Regions from separate parts of the Janthinobacterium sp. GW821-FHT03A03 genome, predicted to be linked through region 4. Evidence: predicted binding sites of a transcription regulator. Region 4 holds the regulator's gene; each other region holds the start of a gene.
What was found. The regulator FNR, encoded in region 4, switches genes on or off when oxygen is low (the NO sensors DNR and NnrR bind a similar motif). The targets are predictions, from matches to a motif close to TTGATNNNNATCAA.
Positions count from the first base shown of each region.

Region 1: the regulator FNR is predicted to act here: its motif matches at 1,807-1,820, upstream of cqsA (alpha-hydroxyketone-type quorum-sensing autoinducer synthase).
Region 2: the regulator FNR is predicted to act here: its motif matches at 2,553-2,566, upstream of paaA (1,2-phenylacetyl-CoA epoxidase subunit PaaA).
Region 3: the regulator FNR is predicted to act here: its motif matches at 1,203-1,216, upstream of AC07VI_RS09755 (glycine-rich domain-containing protein).

Region 1 covers NZ_JBWKUZ010000001.1:418,960-424,051, reverse strand. Annotated here, with positions in the region: gene AC07VI_RS01930 (response regulator) at 1-411, opposite strand, end outside; gene AC07VI_RS01925 (sensor histidine kinase) at 415-1,722, opposite strand; gene cqsA (alpha-hydroxyketone-type quorum-sensing autoinducer synthase) at 1,887-3,131, shown strand; gene AC07VI_RS01915 (MarR family winged helix-turn-helix transcriptional regulator) at 3,142-3,609, opposite strand; gene AC07VI_RS01910 (GIY-YIG nuclease family protein) at 3,667-4,014, opposite strand; gene AC07VI_RS01905 (MFS transporter) at 4,027-5,092, opposite strand, start outside.
Region 2 covers NZ_JBWKUZ010000001.1:978,104-983,195, forward strand. Annotated here, with positions in the region: gene paaD (1,2-phenylacetyl-CoA epoxidase subunit PaaD) at 1-398, opposite strand, end outside; gene paaC (1,2-phenylacetyl-CoA epoxidase subunit PaaC) at 398-1,150, opposite strand; gene paaB (1,2-phenylacetyl-CoA epoxidase subunit PaaB) at 1,165-1,449, opposite strand; gene paaA (1,2-phenylacetyl-CoA epoxidase subunit PaaA) at 1,479-2,468, opposite strand; gene paaX (phenylacetic acid degradation operon negative regulatory protein PaaX) at 2,736-3,665, shown strand; gene AC07VI_RS04445 (hypothetical protein) at 3,901-4,155, opposite strand; gene AC07VI_RS04450 (M14 family metallopeptidase) at 4,297-5,092, shown strand, end outside.
Region 3 covers NZ_JBWKUZ010000003.1:27,224-32,315, reverse strand. Annotated here, with positions in the region: gene AC07VI_RS09760 (hypothetical protein) at 34-273, shown strand; gene AC07VI_RS09755 (glycine-rich domain-containing protein) at 362-1,078, opposite strand; gene AC07VI_RS09750 (CHASE domain-containing protein) at 1,275-3,116, opposite strand; gene AC07VI_RS09745 (glutamine--tRNA ligase/YqeY domain fusion protein) at 3,332-5,092, opposite strand, start outside.
Region 4 covers NZ_JBWKUZ010000014.1:62,833-67,924, forward strand. Annotated here, with positions in the region: gene AC07VI_RS21345 (TOBE domain-containing protein) at 1-269, shown strand, start outside; gene AC07VI_RS21350 (response regulator) at 336-3,410, opposite strand; gene fnr (fumarate/nitrate reduction transcriptional regulator Fnr) at 3,651-4,409, shown strand; gene AC07VI_RS21360 (FixH family protein) at 4,534-5,058, opposite strand.

The DNA of each region.
Region 1 (5,092 bases), on a different contig from region 4:
CGTCACGGCCACTTTTTCATCGGCCGCGCCCGTGAACAAGATCTTTTTGCATGGCAAGTCGCGCACGGCCTGGCAAAATTCCAGGCCGTTCATCTGCGGCATCGAATAATCGACCACCAGCACGGAGGGCACGGCAAAGCGCTGCGCCTGGCCGCTGATGCGCCAGATGCGTTCGAGGTCGAGCGCCACGTTGCACTGGTCGGGCGGCAGGTTCTGCGTGTCGAAATTGACGTGCAGCGGCGTCTCGCCCAGCTGCGTGCTGTGGCGCAGCCAGTGCAGGGCGCTGCTGGTGTCGTGGAAAGTCTTGCGCGCCAGGCCAGGATCGAGCTGGAACGCCAGGCTTTTCAGGAAGGAATCACTGTCGTCGATCAATACGGTCAGCGTCGGATGGGTGTGGACGGGCAGTTGCATGCGTCACCTCGCGCGGTGGATGGATGGAAAACGGCTGGACCTGGGCGTGGACACGGGGTGCGGAAACTCCAGCACGAAGATGGCATAGGCGTTTTCGCGCGCCACGCAGCGGATGCGCGCATGCCAGGCTTGCATGATCTGCAGGCACAGGGCCAGGCCGATGCCGCTGCCGTTGTGCGCCGGATAGGAGTAGAAGCGGTCGAAGATCAGCGGCAGGCGGCTGGCTGCGATGCCGCAGCCCGTGTCGATGAACAGCAGGCGCGGCACGGGCCGCGCGCCGTCGACGATGATGCGCACGCGGCCCTTGCCGGCCCGCTGGATGCCTTTCAGGGCATTGCGCAGCAAATTCAGCAAAATCGCCGCGCACAGCTCGGACTGTCCGTCAAAGGTGAAGTCGGCCCGCACATCGACCTTGACCAGGTCGCGCTGCGCCGCGCTGGTGAACGGATAGCGGCGCAGCATGGTGGCGACGCTGTCCTGCATGGCCACCGTTTCGTTCGCTTCCAGCTTGCGGTTGACGGTGCTGGCGCTGAGCAGGAACAGATCGATCATGTGGTGCATATGGCGCACTTCGAACTGGATACGCGCCAGTGCGTCCTGGCTGGCCGCGTCCGCTTGCAGGGCGGCGGCGCTGCGCTGCAGGCCGCGCACATTCGCCTCGACGCTGACGAGCGGCGTGCGCAATTCGTGCGCCACGCTGCCCAGGCCGGCCGCCAGGCCCGCCAGCTTTTCCTGCGCGCCCACGTGGCGCCCCACCTTGACGACGGACAGGACGGCAATCGTGAACCAGTGCACGGGCAGCTGCTGCAAGACTTCGCGGCTGAGCATGACTGCCGGATCGCCGCGCACGGCAAAGGCCAGGCAGGCCAGCAAGGTGCCGCTCAGGTAGGCCAGCATGGCGATGCGGGCGTCGAAATGAAACAGCACGATCAGGGCCACCAGCAGCGAATGCACCCACAGGACCGAGGCGTGGTTCATCAGGAACATATACGTGAAGAAGAAGGGCAGCTCGAACGTCAGCCCCAGGAACAGATAGACGCTGAACCAGGTATTGCTGAAGCGCCCCGGCCACAGGGCGGGCAGGAACAGCAGCGCCGCCACGCCGCGCAGCAGCGGCGACTCGTACTCCTGCGGGAAGACATGCTGCCACAGCCAGTAATACAGGGGCATGCCGAGGGCGCCGATGACGGCCAGGGTGCGCACCTGGGTGCGGCGTACCGGCGCGTGTTCGATGGTGTCGTGGAAATGCAGGAAAGGCTGGAGCAGCTTGCCTTGCCAGCGTTTTCCGGAGGCGGACCGCAGGTGCATCATGGTAGGGGAACACATTCGTTGAGGCGTATCAATGCAACATGATCGGCGTGTTCCCGCAATAAAAGAGGCATATCGTCATAACTGTTGAGATGGATCAATCTCTTGCCGGATGGCTCGCGCATGTTGGACGCGGTAGTTCCCACCGCAACCAATCAGGAGCCCTCATGCCAAACGCCCTTTTTCCCCTGCCATCCCCCGTCATTCCCGCCGAACGGCAGCTGCCCGCCTTCGTGCGCGCGCGCATGGATGACCATTATGTCGAGCGCATCGAAAAGCTGCTTGGCGGAGAGCACTTGCACGAATGGCAAGCCATGCCGGCCGGCGCAGTCGTGCTGTCGGGTAACGATTACCTGAATATCGCTGGCGAGGCGGCGCTGCTGGCGGCCCAGGCGCGCGTCCTGCAGGGCGGCGGCGCCATGCTGATGTCGTCCGTGTTCCTGCAGGAAGGCAGCCGCCAGCACCGCCTCGAACATAAACTCGCGGCGTTTCTCGGCAGCGAAGCGTGCGTGCTGGCCCAGTCGGGCTGGGCCGCCAACGTGGGCTTGCTGCAAAGCCTGGCCGGGCCCGGCGTGCCCGTCTACCTGGACATGCAGGCGCACGCTTCGCTGTGGGAGGGGGTGCAGTCGGCGCAAGCCATGCCCGTGGCCTTCCTGCATAACGATGGCGCGCACCTGCAGCGCCAGCTCGACAAGCATGGCCCCGGCATCATCGTCGTCGACGCGCTATACAGCACGAATGGCAGCGTGGCGCCGCTGTCGGACATGGTGGCGATCGCCGAGCGCAGCGGCAGCATGCTGATCGTCGACGAATCGCATTCGCTGGGCACGCACGGGCCGCAGGGCGCGGGGCTGGTGGCGGAGCTGGGCCTGGCCGACAGGGTGCATTTCCGCACGGCCTCGCTGGCCAAGGCCTTCGCGGGCCGGGCCGGGCTGATCACCTGTTCGGCCCGCTTCAAGGGCTACTTCCTGTCCGCCTCGCGGCCCGCCATCTTCAGTTCCTGCCTGCTCGAACACGAGCTGGCCTGGTTCGACGCGGCGCTCGACTTCATCCGCGCCGCCGACGCCCGCCGCGCCGCCCTGCGCCGCCACAGCGTGCGGCTGCGCCAGGGGCTGACCGATCTCGGCTACAACGTCAGCGACGGCACCGAGCAGATCATCGCGCTGGAGGCGGGCAGCGAACCCGATACCTTGACACTGCGCAAGGCGCTGGAACGGCACGGCATCTACGGCGCCGTCTTCTGCGCGCCGGCCACGCCGAAGAACCGTTCGCTGGTGCGCCTGACCCTGAATGCGGGCTTGCGCGAGGATGAGTGCGTCCGCGTGCTGGCCGCCTGCGCCGCCATCCGCGACGAGACGGGCATGGCGCGCTGGCCATCGACGCGGCGCCTGCGCAAGCTGGCGCTGGTGTAAGTGGCGTGTGTCAGCCGTGGGCGGGCTGGCTGCCGGCGATGCCGGCCAGCAGCAGGGACAGGGGCGCCAGCTGTTGCGCGCTGGCGCTGCCCAGCAATTCCTGGCCCAGCGCCTGCGCCGTCGCATCGGCATTGATCAGCAGCGCCTGTCCTGCCCCGGTGATGACGGCGTAGCCGACGCGGGCATCGCGCGCATCGGCCTGGCGCGCCACCAGGCCGATTTTTTCCAGCGGCATCAGCGAGCGCGTGATGCCGGACGCCGTCAGCGCCAGGCGTTCGGCCAGGTCGATGCGGCGCAGGCGGCCGCCGGGCGCCCGCTGCAAGTGGTACAGCAATTGATAGTCGGCAAAGCTCAGGCCATGCAGATTGCCCAGGATGCTGTCGAAGCGGCGCACGATGAGCGCCTGGGCGCGCGCCAGGCGCAGGCAGAAATCCAGCGCGCTGGCGCCGTCCGGCGGCGGGGAAGTATTATCGGTCATGGTTTTCTTTATGTTGGCTGCGCAGTGCGTGAGTGCGCAAGTGTAAAGCATGGCGGCTCAATACAGGGCCAGCCCCCGCTCCTGCAGTTGTTCCAGGTGCAACGCCAGCAGGGCGGCCAGCTCGGCATCCGCATCGAAGGCGGGATCGTCGGGCACCGTGACGGCGTCGAGCAGCTCGCAGCGGAAGGCCGCTTCGCCGTCGCGCCGCCAGTCCGCCTGCAGGCGGGCGTTGCGGTGCGTCCCCAGCGTGAGTTCGAAGCGGTGGCGGTTCAGCGCGCCAGGGGCGTTGCGGCTGCGTTCGAGCAGGGTGCGCCCGCTGGGCAGGTGGCACAGCGCGATGATGCCCAGCGCGGGCGCCTGTTGCCGGTAAGCCGCTTTCAGGGCCGCTTGTCGTGTTTTATCCATGGTAGAACTTTCTCAATGTGACGATACGGAAGGGCTGCCCGCGATGCGGGGAATGTCGGTCAGCAGGGCGGCGGCCACGGCGGCGGCCAGCAGCAGGGCGCCGCCGCCGCAAAACAGTTCGCCCACGCTCAGGTGGCGCAGCAGCGCGCCCGTGGCCGCGGCCGACAGGGGCGCCAGGCCCAGGAAGATACCCATGAACAAGGCCATCGCGCGGCCCAGCATGGCGGGCGCTACGCGCCGCTGTATCCACGTAAAGATGACGACCTGCAAGTAACCGGACAGCAGGCCCGTGACGGCCAGCAGGGCCGCGCCGTGCCAGGCCGTGCTGATTTGTCCCAGCGCCATTAGCAGGCAAGCCACGACAGCGTCGGCGGCCAGCAGGACGGCGCCGAAATGGCGGCGCAGCCAGGCGCCGCCCAGGCTGGAGGCCAGCATGCCGGCCAGGGTGCCCGCGCCATGCGCGCCCATCAGCAAACCGAGCGCCGGGGCGCCATGCAGGCGCTCGCTGGCCAGCACGGGCAAGGCCACTTGCAGCGGACCCATGACGAAGAAGGCCACCACCGCCCAGTACGCATAGCAGCTGCGCAAGGGACGGTCGCGCCACACCATGGCCAGGCCCGCCGCCAAGTCGCGCCACATGCCCTGCGCTGCGGCCGCTGCCCGGGGCCGCAGCTTGACTTGGCGCAAGGTCCAGGCGGAAAACACAAACGTCAGCGCATCGATGGCGAAGGCGGCGGCCAGCGCCGTCATGCTGGTTTGCTGCCCGCCATCGCGGGCGCCCAGCACGAGCGCCGCCAGCAGCGGCCCGGCCAGCAGGGACAACTGGCGCACACCCATCTGCAAGCCATTGGCTTTCTGCAACGATGATGCTGGCACGGCTTGCGGCAGGATGGCTGTGCCGGCCGGGATGCCGAAGGCGGATGCGATGCCCAGTGCCAGCGCGGCCGCATACGCGAGCGCCAGGCTGGCGTGGTCCAGCATCAGCAGTCCCGCCAGCAGCAGCAGGATGGCAGCGTTCGCATATTTGCTCAGCAGCATCACGCGGCCGGGCGAGTAACGGTCGGCGATGGTGCCGCCG
Region 2 (5,092 bases), on a different contig from region 4:
AGTTTCGGCATGGCCTGGCGCTTGACTCCACCACGCAAGCCGCTGATGTCGATCACCTGCTGCTGCGGCGGGGCGATGCCATAGCCTTGCAGCTTGGCCTTGCCCGCCTCGCTCATCCAGTCCGTGGTCCAGGCGGGCGCCAGCTGGTTCACCAGGGTCACCCTGGCCACGCCATGGCTGCGCAAGGCATCGGTGACGGCGTCGGCGATCACCTGCATGGCCGGACAGCCCGAATACGTGGGCGTGATCGTCACGATGCACGCATCGACATCCGTGACTTCGACGGCGCGCACGATGCCCAGGTCCACCACCGAAATGACGGGGATTTCCGGGTCGGGCACGTCGCCCAGCCAGGCCCATACCTGGGCCGCGTCCAGCGCTGCCACGGGCGGGTTCATTACCACTCCGCCCCGGGATAGGCGCGCTGCAGGAACTGCATCTCGGCCAGAATAAAACCCAGGTGCTCCGTGTGCGTGCCCTGCTTGCCGCCCTTTTGCATCCACGCGTCGGGCGCCGGCATGACAAGCGTCGCTTCGGCGAAGATCTCGGCCACGTGTTCGAGGAAGGCCCGGCGCAGCACGTCCGATGGCGGCGCGATGCCGGCGGCGACCATGGCCTGGTCGACGGCGTCGTACCTGAACATCTCGCCCGTGTACATCCACAGCTTGTCTGCGGCCGCCTGCGTTTTCGCGTGGCTGTCCGCCGTGCCGTCGCCGAGGCGCACGATGAGGTCGCCGCTGCGGCGCAGGTGATACGTCACTTCCTTGATCGACTTTTGCGCCACTTCGACGATGCGCGCATCCGTCGATTTCGTCAGTTCCAGCAGCTGGAAGTAGTGCCAGCTGTCGAAGAAGAACTGGCGCATCATGGTGTCGGCGTAATTGCCGTTCGGCTGCTCGACCAGCAGGCAATTCTTGAAGTCGTGGGCGTCGCGCAAGAAGGCGATGTCGTCCTCGTCGCGGCCCGCGTTTTCCAGTTCGGCCGCATAGCTGAACCACAAGCGCGTCTGGCCCAGCAAGTCCAGCGACACGTTGCTCAGCGCCATGTCCTCTTCCAGCGCGGGCCCCTTGCCGCACAGCTGCGACAGCTGCTGGCTGAGGATCAGGGCGTTGTCGCCCAGGCGCAGCAAGTAGTTAACCTTGTCATCCATTGCAGGCGCTCCCATCACAGGTTCTTGACTTCTTCCGGCATCGGGAAGAAGGTGGGGTGGCGGTACACCTTGCTGTTCGACGGTTCGAACAGGGCGCCCTTGTCGCCGGGGCTGCTGGCGACGATGTCGGCCGCGCGCACCACCCAGATGCTCACGCCTTCATTGCGGCGCGTGTAGACGTCGCGCGCATGGTTGACCGCCATGGCGGCGTCGGAGGCGTGCAGGCTGCCCACATGCTTGTGCGCCAGGCCGTGCTGGCTGCGGATGAAAACTTCCCACAATGGCCATTCTTTGCTCATGTTGCTATCCCCTCTAGTCGTATTTATATTCAGGCTACCGCTTTGTTAGCGGCTTGCTTGTCGGCGTAGGCAACCAGTGCATCGCGGAACCACTCACCATCCTCGTACGCTTTCACGCGCGTTTGCAGGCGTTCGCGGTTGCACGGGCCATTGCCCTTCAGGACATTGTTGAACTCGGACCAGTCGATTTCGCCGAATTCATAGTGGCCCGTTTCCGCATTGAACTTCAGGTCGGGATCGGGCACGGTCAGGCCCAGGTATTCGATTTGCGGCACGGTCTGGTCGACCATGCGCTGGCGCAATTCATCGTTCGAGAACAGCTTGATGCGCCATTGCGCCGACTGGGCGCTGTTGACGGAGGCGGCGTCCGACGGGCCGAACATCATCAAGGACGGCCACCACCAGCGGTTCAGCGCATCCTGCGCCATGGCTTTCTGTGCTGGCGTGCCCTTGCACAGCGACATCATGATGTCGTACCCCTGGCGCGCATGGAACGATTCTTCCTTGCAGACGCGGATCATGGCGCGCGCATACGGACCATACGAGCAGCGGCACAGGGGAATCTGGTTGATGATGGCCGAGCCGTCGACCAGCCAGCCGATGGCGCCCATGTCGGCCCACGACAGGGTGGGATAGTTAAAGATGCTGGAATACTTGGCTTTGCCCGAGTGCAACGCGGCCAGCAAGTCGTCGCGCGACACGCCCAGGGTTTCCGCGGCGCTGTACAGGTAGAGGCCGTGGCCCGCCTCGTCCTGGATCTTCGCCAGCAGGATCGATTTGCGTTTCAGGGTCGGCGCGCGCGTGACCCAGTTACCTTCAGGCAATTGGCCGACGATTTCCGAGTGCGCGTGCTGCGAAATCTGACGGATCAGGGTCTTGCGGTAGGCGTCCGGCATCCAGTCCTTGGCCTCGATCTTGATGCCTTCGTCGATGCGCGCCTGGAAAGCGCGCTCTTCCGATCCCATCTCGTCGATGGAACGGACGTTCTTGAGGCCGGTTTCAACCATTTGTGCGTACATGATGTGTCTCCCATGTCTTTGATTTTGCGCAGCAACGCGGTGCGATGAACAGATAATACGATACAAAAAACGATTTGCATACACTTGATGTGAGTCATTTTAAAAATTCGTATCTTGTGCAGCTTTTTTGTGCGTATGATATTGCTTATGAGAAAACACCCAGGGGACGCCACCAGCGTCCCGGCAAATTATTGCCGCGCTACCCGCGCAGCCAAGTAAACTGCTGCTTTTATTGAATCGACCGCAACACGGCCAGACCGGAACCACATGAAGAACACCCGCTGCACGGCATGGATAGCCGATTTCCTGGAAAGCGACCCACCGCGCTCGAAGTCCCTGGTGATGACCATCTTTGGCGACGCCATCGTGCCGCGCGGCGGCGCCATCTGGCTGGGCAGCCTGATCGAACTGCTGGCGCCGTTCGGCGTCAATGACCGGCTATTGCGCACCAGCGTGTTCCGCCTGGCACAGGAAGGCTGGCTCAGCTCGCAACGCGACGGCCGCCGCAGCGCCTATGCAATACGCCCGGAGGCGCTGGCCCGCTTCGAACGCGCCTACCGCCGCATCTATGCGCCGCTGGTGGTGCACTGGGACGGCAGCTGGACCCTGGTGATCGGTCCGGCCGGCAGCATCGGCGCGGCCGAACGGGGCGCACTGCGCAAGGAATTATTGTGGGCCGGCTATGGCTTGATCTCGCCCGGCATCTTTGGCCATCCGGCCAGCAATACGGAGGCGCTGGAAGATATCCTCGTGCGCAACGAGGTGCAGGGCAAGCTGTATGTCTGCCACACAACAGAGTTGCCCGGTGTCAGCACGCGTCCCCTGCGCGACATGGTGGGCGACTGCTGGGACTTGTCGGAAGTGATGGCCGGCTATGCAAAATTCATCGCCAGCTTCCAGCCCCTGCTGACCTTGCTCCAACAGGAACCCGTATTTGACGCGGAACAAGCGTTCGTCATCCGTTCGCTGCTGACGCACGCCTACCGCCGCGTGCAGTTGCACGACCCGCAACTGCCCGTCGAACTGCTGCCCGAACCATGGCCCGGCACGCAGGCCTATGCACTGGCGCGCGCCCTGTACCGCATCACGTATGCGGCCGCGGAAGAACATATCCTGGCCACCCTGCGGCGCGAGGATGAACAGGCACCGGACGTGGAGCCGTGGTTTTTTGAACGTTTTGGCGGACTGAACACCTGATTAAACGTCCATGGCGGCGTTGCAGGGCCTGGGCGTACGTTCGTACTGCCTGCGGCCCTGCGCCTTGCCCTGGCTATTTTTCACGTGTTCAGGAATAAGAACACCTATCAAAACCTACTGCGCGTCGGTATTTGCGGCCTGCGATGCTCACTGTACCTTCGTACAGTTGCGCTTCTCAACCACAACTCCCTTCCGCTCGCTACGGTTTTACTAGGTGTTGCAAGTCACCGCCTGCTCACTGTTTTGCCACCACCTGCTTGGCCCCCGCCAGCAAATCCTGCCCCAGCTTTTCCAGCGCATTGGCCTGCACCAGCATGGTGTCGAGGATGGCGACGTTGAAGGTGAACTCGGCCGGCGTGGTGTAGCCGGGGAAACGTATAATACGCAGCAATTCCTGCAAGGTCGTGCCCTTGCCCAGGTGCGCCAGTGCGTCGCTGAGGGCGCTGATTTTCTTTTCCAGTTCGCGTATGTGGTTGCTATGGTCGTCCATGATGCTCTCCCCGTGTCCGAGCTTCCACGTTAGCAAAGCATGTCCCGCCTCGTTTGCGCCAGCACAAAGGCGTGGCTAAAACGGGTATCATCGCGCCATTGCACACGATGCAAAACCCATACGTTTTTATCAGGAACACTCATGACCATTAAAATCAGCCAGCAATTCGACGCCGGCGCGATCGAGGTGCTGCGCGCCGACGATGCCCAGTCCATCGAGCTGAACATCCGCAAGGATTCCCACGCCGACATCACGCAGTGGTTTTACTTCCGCCTGCAAGGCGCGCAAGGCGAGGCGTGCACGATCCGCTTCATGAATGCCGGCAAGTCGGCCTACCCGGACGGCTGGAAAGATTACCAGGCCGTGGCCAGCTACGACCGCGAAACCTGGTTCCGCGTGCCGACCAGCTTTGACGGCACGGTGATGACCATAGCACACACCCCCGAGGAAGAAAGCGTCTACTACGCCTATTTCGAACCGTACCCATGGGACCGCCACCTGGCCCTGATCGACAGCGCGCAAGCGTCGCCGCTGGTGCGCCTGATCGACCTGGGCAGCACGGTAGAAGGCCGCGACATGAATCTGCTGGTCGTCGGCGACGCCGATGCCGAGAAAAAAGTCTGGGTCATCGCGCGCCAGCATCCCGGTGAAACGATGGCCGAGTGGTTTGTCGAAGGCATGCTCGAAGCGCTGCTGGACCAGGCCAATCCGTTTGCCCGCCAGTGCCTGCAGGACGCCGTCTTCTACGTGGTGCCGAACATGAACCCGGACGGTTCCGTGCACGGCAACCTGCGCACCAACGCGGCCGGCGCCAACCTGAACCGCGAATGGATGACGCCGACCATGGAGCGCAGCCCGGAAGTATTCCTGGTGAAACAGAAAATGCATGAAATCGGCTGCGACCTGTTCCTCGACGTGCATGGCGACGAAGGCTTGC
Region 3 (5,092 bases), on a different contig from region 4:
TGGCACTAATACAACAAGTACGGATTTTCGACCATGTCTCTCAAACAAATTACCTCTTTGCCTACCTACAACCCGAATCGCGTCCTCGATGCGATCATCGACAAGCTGCAGCTGAAAAACGATGCAGCCCTGTCGCGCGCACTGGAAGTGGCGCCGCCTGTCATCAGCAAGATTCGTCACAACACCTTGCCGATCGGCGCCACGATCCTTATCCGCATGCATGAAATCAGCGATTTCAGCATTCGTGAACTGCGCGAGTTGATGGCTGCCTAAGAGCGCCCGACAGACGGCAAACTGAGAGGTGCCGTCTGCGCAAGTCAGGCTTGCCGCGTGCGGCAGCCAAATCTGTCTTTCTTGTTTTCTATTGCGCGTCCGGACTCAGCGCCGGGCGATCGGTATAGAAACGTCCCATTTCCAGCCCGGTCGTGGACGACTCGACGAGCGCTGCGGCCAATGTGCCGGGGGCGCTGGAAAACGCGGTCTGCGCAGCACCGGTGGCGCGGCCCGAATACGCCGTCGCTTGCACCGCCGCACTGGAAAACGCAGCCTGTACCGCCCGTCCCGAATACGCCGTCTGCTGCACGGCCCGGCCTGAATACGCGGTCGCCTGCACCGCAGCGCTGGAAAACGCCGTTTTGACGGCCCTGCCCGAATATGCCGCCTGTACGGCGCGTCCCGAATACGCCGTTTCTGCGCGGATATAATCCTCGCCGAATGTCTGCTCGTACAATTGTTTCATGCGCTCGCCCACGCGGTGGTGCGCCGCTTCGTCGTCTTCGCCGCGCAGGCCGATGTAGGGGAAGTGGTGGAGGAAGTAGCCGAACACCTGTTCGCAATCGGCCGCATATTTCAGGGTGTCGAGGATATGGTAGTGCCAGAAGGTGTCGACATCCATCAGCGGCGCCGTTTCTTCCTGCGGAAACTGCTTCATGAGGATGAGGAAGCGCCGGTACTCGAACTCCACCGCATTCGCCTTTTCCAGGCTCCATCCTTCACCTGATTCCCGGTGCATCAGCTTGACCTTGATCGCGTCCAAATTCAAATCCGCTATAGCCTTGAAACTGTCGTTCGTATCCATGAGTATCCTTGTATGTAAAGAGCAGAGTGGGGAAAAACGGCGGGAAAGAGGAAGATGCTGGCTGGTGGCGTGGACTCCTGGCAGGTGGATGGGCGCCTGGGCAGCGAGCGGCAGGCAGTAAGAGTTGTTCTACATCAATATTGCACTTAATCACAAAATACGCAAGCCCAGTCCGCTTCCGGGCCGGAGGCCCCGCTCAGGTGCTGGCCTCGTCCTGGTAGGGAAAGCGGGTGGCGTCGGCGCCCAGCGGCACGCTGACGTGCACGCTCATGCCGGCGCCGGGGCTGCTGACGATGTAGAAAGTGCCACCCAGCAATTTGATGCGCTCCTCGATGCCGACCAGGCCGAACGAGCCCAGCTTGTTGCGCCCGTCGAAGGCCGCGCCCACGCCGTTGTCGCTCACGCTCATCGAGACGGTGTCGCTGCATTTTTCCAGCTGCACCTGGACGCGGCTGGCATTGGCATGCTGGGAAATATTGCTCAGTGATTCCTGCAGGATGCGGAACAGGGCCGTCGCGCACTGGTCGCTCAGGCAGATATCGTCGTGACTTTCGCTGACCTCGCAGGCGATGCCCGTGCGCTGGCGGAACTGCGCCACCTGCCATTCGACGGCCGCATTCACGCCCAGGTCGAGCACGGTGGGGCGCAAGTCGTTGATGATCTGGCGCACGCTCTTGATGGTGGCGTCGATCTGCTCCAGGGTGGAGCGGGCGCGGGCGTTCAGGCGCGGGTGGCGGCGCTGCGTGCGCGAGGCCAGCATGTCGGCGTCGATGCGCAGCACCAGCAGGTTTTGCCCCAGGTCGTCGTGGATTTCGCGGGCGATGCGCTTGCGCTCCTCTTCCTTGATCTGGTCGGCGTGGGCCGCCAGGCGGCGCAGTTTCTGGTGCGACAGCTGCAGGCGGATCTGGCTGGCCCGCAATTCCTCCGTCATGCCGTTCGCCATCTGGATGGCGCGCCGGCGCGACGACGCCAGCGTGTGGAACAGGATGTACAGCAGCATGGAGCTGGCGAAGCCCGCCAGCAGGGCCAGCCATGGTAAAAAGGCATCGAAGCGGCTATACAGGTCGCTCTTGCGCACGCTGAACAGCGCTTGCCATACGCGGCCATTGTATTCAATCAACATTGTGCTGCTCAGGTACTTGCCCGAGTTGCCCGGCTGCCACCACGGCGCGTGCAGGCCCGCCGCCGTGCTGTCGAAGATGGGGCGCATGTCATGCGGCAGGTCCAGCGCTTGCGTGACTTGCGGGCCGATGTCGAACAGGGTCAGGCGGACATTGCGTACCGGCATGTCGGCCAGCGCGCTGCGCACCATCGTCACCAGGTCGTAACCGATGCCGACGGAGCCGATGTGGGCCGCGCGCCGCTGCGCCACGGTGTCGGTCGGCATGCCGAGCCGGTAGACGGGCATGCGCATGGCCATGCCCGTCAGCTGGGGCCGGCCATCCATGGGCACGGGCAAGCCGGAATTGCTGATGCGCCCGGAATCGCGCGACAGCGCCAGCGCCTCGGCGATCAGGGGCCGCGCGGCGATGTCGTGGCCATACCGGTCCGCGGCGCTGGCGATGGGCTCGATGTACACCAGCACGGAGTAGTGCTCGCGGGGCGGCGAGGGGTGGATGGCAAAGGCGGGATAGCCGTCGCGCCCGGGCGGATAGTCGCGCCGCATGGCCGCTTCGAAGGCGGGGCGCTGGGCTTCATCCAGTTCCTGGCTGTAATTGAGATTCATCACGCCCGGATAGTTTTGCTGCAAGCCCATGTTCGCCACGTAGCGGTGGAATTGCTCGCGGCTCACATGTTCGTTGGCGCGGAACAGGCTGGCCGCGCCGCGCAGCAAATTGGCGTAGGACTTCACGCGCGATTCGATGTTTTGCCGGGTATTGCGCGCCAGATTGTTGAACATATCGCTGGCATCGCTTTCGATCGACAGCGAGGCGGCCATGTAGAACAGCAAGCCGACCATCAGGGAGAGCGCGAAGCCGAGCAGCCACAGCGGCTTTTTTTCCAGCGATAACTGTTGTTCACCAGCAGTAGAGGACATCGCCATCCGTATCAGGAAGAGGAATCGGGTGCCGCCTCGGTGGCGGTGGCTAGGCTGCGTTGTACAAGCACTATCGATATTGTAAATTGCTCAATAGCTGCCTAATATACAAAATTTTCGTGAATATAGTCAACAGGCAATATTTCTTTGAAGATGTCTGTTGCTGTGACGAAAAAAAACCGCCGCAGCGGTTTTTTTGTGAGCCACATGACGGCTTATTTTGCCGGCTGCCAGCTGTCTTTCAGCGTGACGATGCGGTTGAACACGGGTTTGCCCGGCTGGCTGTCGACCCGGTCGGCCGCGAAATAGCCGTGGCGCTCGAACTGGAAGCGCTGTTCCGGCAGGGCCAGCTCCGCGCCCGGTTCCAGCCACGCCTGCACCACTTCCTTGGCCAGCGGATTCAGGGCCAGCTTGAAGTCCTTGCCGCCCGCGTCCGGCTGCGGGTCCGTAAACAGGCGGTCGTACAGGCGTACTTCGGCGGCAATCGCCGTCGGCGCGCTGATCCAGTGCATATTGCCCTTGACCTTGTAGTTGGCGCTGCCTTCCGTGCCCGACTTGCTGTCCGGGAAGTACGTGCAATGCACGGCGCTCACTTTGCCGTCCGCATCCCTGTCAAAGCCCGTGCACTCGATCACGTAGCCGTAGCGCAGGCGCACGCGGCTGCCCGGCTTGTCGTCGATCGGCGGATACAAACGGAAATAGCCCTTATTCGGCACTTCCATGAAGTCGTCTTCCTCGATCCACAGCTCGCGCGAGATGGGGAAGGTGCGCAAGCCCCGTTCCGGGAAATGCGGATGCACGGGCGCCGTGCACTCGACGCTCTCGTTTTCGGGGAAATTGTCGATAATCAACTTCAACGGACGCAGCACGGCCACCGTGCGCGGCGCCTTCGGGTCCAGGTCTTCGCGCAAACAGCCTTCGAGCACGCTGTAGTCGATCCAGCCGTCCGATTTCGTCACGCCCGTGCGTTCGCACATCAATTGAATCGCTTCCGGCGTGTAGCCACGGCGGCGCATGCCCACCAGGGTCGGCATGCGCGGGTCGTCCCAGCCGTCGACGATCTGTTCTTCCACCAGCTGGCGCAGCTTGCGCTTGCTGGTGACGATGTAGGTCAGGTTCAGGCGCGAGAATTCGAACTGGTGCGGCACGGGCTGCTGGAAAAAGCCGCCGGCGGCCAGGGTTTCCAGCAGCCAGTCGTAGAACGGGCGGTGGTCCTGGAATTCCAGCGTGCAGATCGAATGCGTGATGTTTTCCAGCGCGTCCGAGATCGGGTGCGTGTAGTCGTACATCGGATAGATGCACCAGGCGTCGCCCGTGCGGTGGTGGTGCGCGTGGCGGATGCGGTAGATGGCCGGGTCGCGCAAGTTCATGTTCGGCGAACTCATGGCATCTTCGCTGATCTTCGCGCGCAGGATGTGTTCGCCATCCTTGAACTGGCCCGCCTTCATGGCGCGGAACAGGGCCAGCGATTCGTCGCGCGGACGGTCGCGGAACGGCGAATTCTTGCCGGCCTGGCCGAAATTGCCCCGGTTGGCGGCCATGTCTTCGGCGCTCTGGCTGTCCACGTAGGCAAAGCCGGCCGTGATCAGGTATTCGGCCATCGCGTACAGCTGGTCGAAATAGTCGCTCGCGTAGTGCAGGTGGCTCTGGCCATCGGCATGCTGCGGTTCCCAGTCAAAGCCCAGCCATTTCACGCTGTCCATGATGGTATCGACGTATTCCTGCTCTTCCTTGGCCGGGTTGGTGTCGTCGAAGCGCAGGTTGCACTGGCCGGCGTAGTCGCGCGCCAGGCCGAAGTTGACGCAGATCGACTTGGCGTGGCCCACGTGCAGGTAGCCGTTCGGCTCCGGCGGGAAACGCGTGATCACCTGGGGCATGCCGGGACGCACGTGGGTGCCGGCAGCCAGGTCGGCTTCGATGATGTTACGCAAGAAATTGGGCGCCAGCGCTGGCGCGGCGGTATTCGGTTTATCGTT
Region 4 (5,092 bases):
AAGCATTTGCGCTGATCAAGGCCTCGTCCATCATCCTCGTCGCTGACAGCGCGGGCGCGCGCTTTTCGGCGCGCAACCAATTGACCGGCACCGTCACGCGCGTGCAGACGGGCGCCGTGAACACGGAAGTGGTGCTGGACTTGCCGCGCGGCGGCACCATCGCCGCCATCATCACGAACCAGAGCAGCACCGACCTGGGCATCGCCATCGGCAGCAGCGTGACGGCGATTTTCAAGGCGTCCAGCGTGATCCTGGGCGTGCCGGCGTAAGCGGCGATGCTGACCAGGTTCCGGGGGCAGACCCGGCAGGTCTGACCCCAGTTTTACGTTGCAGGCTTAATCCTTCAGCCTGGACAACCAATCCGCCGCGGCCGCCAGCGCCTGCTCCAGCTCCTGCGCCGTGCGTGCCAGCAGCGCCGGCACCTCGTCCAGGCGGCCGCCGTCGATGGCTTCCTCGGTGGCGAAGGCGGCGCGGATCAGGCGCTTCGTGCCCAGGGTGCCGACGGAGCCGCGCACGCTGTGCAGGATGCGCGCCACGTCGCTGTGGCGGCCCGCCTGCAGGGCCGTTTCGGCGTCGCGCAGGGGCGTCATGCCCTTGTTCAGCGCGTCTTCCACCATGCGCCGCAGCACGCCGCGCCCCTTGGCGTCGCGCCCCATCACGCGCATCAAAGGGGCCATGGAAAACACTTCTTCATCGGCGACGCGCGCCGGCCCGGCCGTCTGCACTGGCGGGCGCTTCGGCAGGTGGCGCGCGATGACGGCCATCATCTCTTCCACCACCACGGGCTTGGCGATGAAGTCGCTGATGCCGGCCGTCATGCAGCGCTCGCGCTCGGACGCCAGCACGCCGGCCGTCATGGCGATCACGGGCAGGGTCAGGCGCAGTTCCGTGCGGATGATGTGGGTGGCGCTGAAGCCGTCCATGACGGGCATCTGCATGTCCATCAGCACGATGTCGTAGCGCAGCGCTTCCGTGCGCAGCCGTTCCACGGCCTGCAAGCCGTCGCCGACCACGTCCAGGGTGGCGCCCATGTGTTCGAGGATGCCGCGCGCCACGGCCTGGTTCAAATGATTGTCTTCCACCAGCAGGAAATGCACGCCGGCCAGTTGCGTGCCCAGCGGCTGGTGCAGGATGTGCTGTTCGCCGCCGTCGTGCTTGGCGATCAGCGCCTGGTGCAGGGCGTCGAACAGGCTCGATCCCGTGATCGGCTTCATCAGCACGACGTCGGCCTCGGCCGCGCTGGAGATTTCCTCGAGGTGGTTGCGGGCGAAGGCGTTGACCATCACGACGATGGGCTGGCGCTGGCCGGCGGCCGCCTGGCGGATGGCCTTGGCCGTGGCCAGGCCGTCCATCACGGGCATGTGCCAGTCGGCCAGCACCACGTCGTAGGGCTGCTGCTGCGCCAGGCGCTCGCGGTACAGCTCGATGGCGGCAAAGCCGGAATCGACCTCGTCGGCGTTCCAGCCCCAGGCCTCGATCAGCTTGACGATCAGTTCGCGCGTGGTGCGGTTATCGTCGGCCACCAGCAGGCGCAGCTGGCCCAGGGCCGGCGTGCGCCGCGTTTCGGCCGGCTGCGCCAGCAGCTCGAACGGCACGCTGAACCAGAAGCGGCTGCCCTTGCCTTCGCTGCTGGCGACGGCGATGTCGCCGCCCATCATGTGGATCAGCTGCTTGCTGATGGCCAGGCCCAGCCCCGTGCCGCCGAAGCGCCGCGTGATGCTCTGGTCGCCCTGCGAAAACGCGGCAAACAATTGCTGTTGCTGCAACTCCGTCATGCCGATGCCCGTATCGCGCACTTCGAAGCGCAGCCAGGCGCGGCCTTGCTGGCTGTCGGCCAGGCTGACGGCCACCACCACTTCGCCGCTCTCAGTAAACTTGATGGCGTTGCCGGCCAGGTTGACGAGAATCTGCTGCAGGCGCTGGGCGTCGCCCATGAGGCGCCGCGGCACGTCCGCTTCGACGGCGATGGCCAGCTCCAGTTCCTTTTCGCCCGCATTCATCGTCATCGTCGTGGCCAGCGTGTTCATGACCTCGTCGAGGTCGAATTCGACGGGCGACAGCTCCATGCGGCGCGCCTCGATCTTCGAATAGTCGAGCACATCGTTCAGGATGCCCAGCAGCGACTGGCCCGCCACGCGCACCATGGTCAGGTATTTGCGCTGTTCCGTATCGAGCTTGGTATTGCCTAACAGATACACCATGCCCAGCACGGCATTGAGGGGCGTGCGGATTTCATGGCTCATGTTGGCCACGAAATCGCTCTTCGCGCGGTTGGCCGCCTCGGCCCGGTCACGCTCCTGTTCCAGCTCGGCCGCGCGCGCTTCGAGCTCCTGCTGCAGCCGGTCGCGTTCGCTCATCAGGCTGTTGAACGCTTCCGTCAGCTCGCCGATCTCGTCGCGCTGCTGCACGGGAACGGGGGTGAAGCGGCTGCCGCTGGTGCGCAGGGCCTGCAGGGTGTCGCGCAGGCGCACCAGGGGCGAGAGCAGGCGCACGGTGACCCAGCCCAGCACCGACGCGGCCAGCAGCGAGGCGAGGATGCTCCACAGCACCAGCCGGTACAGCACGCCGTCGAACGGCTCGAAGGCGTCGTCGAGGGGCAGCGAGGCGGCCAGCAGCCAGTTCACGGATTTCAGGCGCTTGAAGCTGTTGACGGCCGTGATGCCGCGGCTGTTGGTGCTGACCATGCTGCCTTCGCCGTCGTCCTTCAGCAGCTGCGTGGTGGTCAGGTTGGCGTTCGGCTTGCGCGGCTGCAGCAAGCGGCTGGTGTCGGGGTGCAGCACGTAGCGCGGCACGGCGCCGCGCGTGAGGATGAAGTAATAGCCGCTCTTGCCGATCTTTTCCGTGCGCAAACGCCCCAGCAGGTTATCCTTGTACAGGCGCAATACGCCGATCACCACGCCGGCCACCTGGCCGTCGGCGGCCAGCACGGGCGCCACCATCTGCACGATGGGCATGCCGCTGGACTTGCCCAGCATCGGTTCGGTGATCATGGGCTGGCGCGTGCGCAGCACGGTCTGGAAGTACTCGCGCTCGGCCACGTTGATGCCGGCGCGCCCCGCCACTTCCGGCATGTCGGCCACGACGGCGCCGTGCGCGTTGAGCACCAGCACGTCGTCGAACAGCACCAGCATCGAGCGGCGCGAATAGTACTGGCGCAACTGGGCGGGCTGCGCGATCAGTTCCGGCGGCTGCTGCCTGGCCGTCAGGGTGACGATTTGCAGCAGCATGGCCAGCTTGTCATCGAGCTCGGCGGCGGTGCGGGTGATCAGCGATGACTGCTGGCTCAGCAGAACTCGGGTGAAGTCGTCGCGCATGTGCTGCACCTGGATCATGGTGACCAGCGCGATCATGGCGATCGAGGTCAGGCTGGTTGCCAGCGCGACTTTTGCTTTGATGCCGAGAGGCTTCATGATTTCCTTTTTCGGTACCGGGCGCTACAGGCGGCAGATAATGCCGTTAGGAATTTTCCTATCAATACATCAACTTGGCAAGCGGCGCCGCGCAAATGGCCCGCCCCGCACGGGCTTTTGACGATGTTGCCATATAATTAAAGTCCGAACGTCGTTTATTCAGCGAAATTACGGTGAAATTGGCACACGGCAACCGTGTATGCAGTAAACTTGTTATTGCATTTTCTAAAAGGTACCGACATGACTGAAGCGCTACTCTCTCCAACCTTGCCCACCGTGAACGTGGAAGCGTTGCGTGCGCGATGCTCGACCTGCAGCATGCATCAATTGTGCCTGCCGATGGGCCTCGACGTGGGCGACATGGACAGGCTGGACCAGATCATCGGCCGCCGCCGCAAGATCGCGCGCGGCGCCTCGCTGTTCCGCATCGGCGACTCGTTCCAGAACCTGTACGCGATCCGCCTGGGCCACTTCAAGACCTACCAGATCAATCCGGGCGGCGAAGAGCAGGTGACGGGTTTCCAGATGGCGGGCGAACTGCTGGGCATGGACGCCATCAGCGCCGACCGCCACCACTGTAATGCGGTGGCGCTGGAAGACAGCGAAGTATGTGAAATCCCGTTTTCCAGCCTGGAACAATTGCTGGGCAATATGCCGACCCTGCTGCGCCATTTCCACCGCATGATGAGCCAGGAAATCACGCGCGAGCAAAGCGTTATGTTGCTTTTAGGTAACATGCAGGCGACGCAGCGCTTTGCCGCCTTCATCGTCAACCTGGCGTCGCGCTATGAAGCGCGCGGCTATTCGAGCAGCAAATTCCAGCTGCGCATGTCGCGCGAGGAAATCGGCAACTACCTGGGACTGACCATCGAAAGCGTCAGCCGTTTATTGTCGAAATTCAAGAAGGAAGGCTGGCTGCGCGTGTCGAACCGCGAGATTGAAATCCTGCAGCCAGCGAAATTGAAGGCCATTACGGCCGGTACGGACGTCTGCAAATAACCGCACCGTCAAAACCGACTGCGCGTCGCGCTTTGCGGCCTGCGATGCTCGCTGTGCTATAGCACAGCTGTGCTTCTCAGCCACAAATCACTGCCGCTCGCTACGGTTTTCCCGCCACTGTACGTTATAGTTCCTCATCGGCGTGCAGCGCGATGCTGCGCTGCAGCGGCCAGGTCCAGATGCCGGACAGGCGCCATTCGCGCTTGTCGTTTTCCACCAGCACCTGCCAGCGGCTGCGTTCGAGCATCGGCAGCGCCACCGAGAAATTGCCGGCCGCATCGGGCTGCACCAGCAGCTTGATATCCTTTTCCGGCAGGGTCGCATGCGCCAGGTGCAGCAGCAAAGGCTTCTGGTACGCCTTGCCGAAGCTGTGCACGGAGCCGCTCAGGCGCGCTGCAGCGACGTCATACGCCAGGGTCGTATCCATCGCCAGGTCGCTGGCGATCGTGTCGCGCTTCAAATCCTGGTTGATGGCCTTGCCCTGCTTGTAATAATCGCCCACCACCAGCGCATCGGGTTGCGTAAACGCAATATAGCCCATGAAGCTGCCGACGACCACGGACAGGCCGGGACCGATCATCAGCAGCCATGGCCAGCGGTGCTTGTACCACGGGGCAACGGGGGCTTGCAGTTTCAGACTGTCGGACATTGTGTTCTCCTTGGGGCCAGACCCTGTGGGCCTG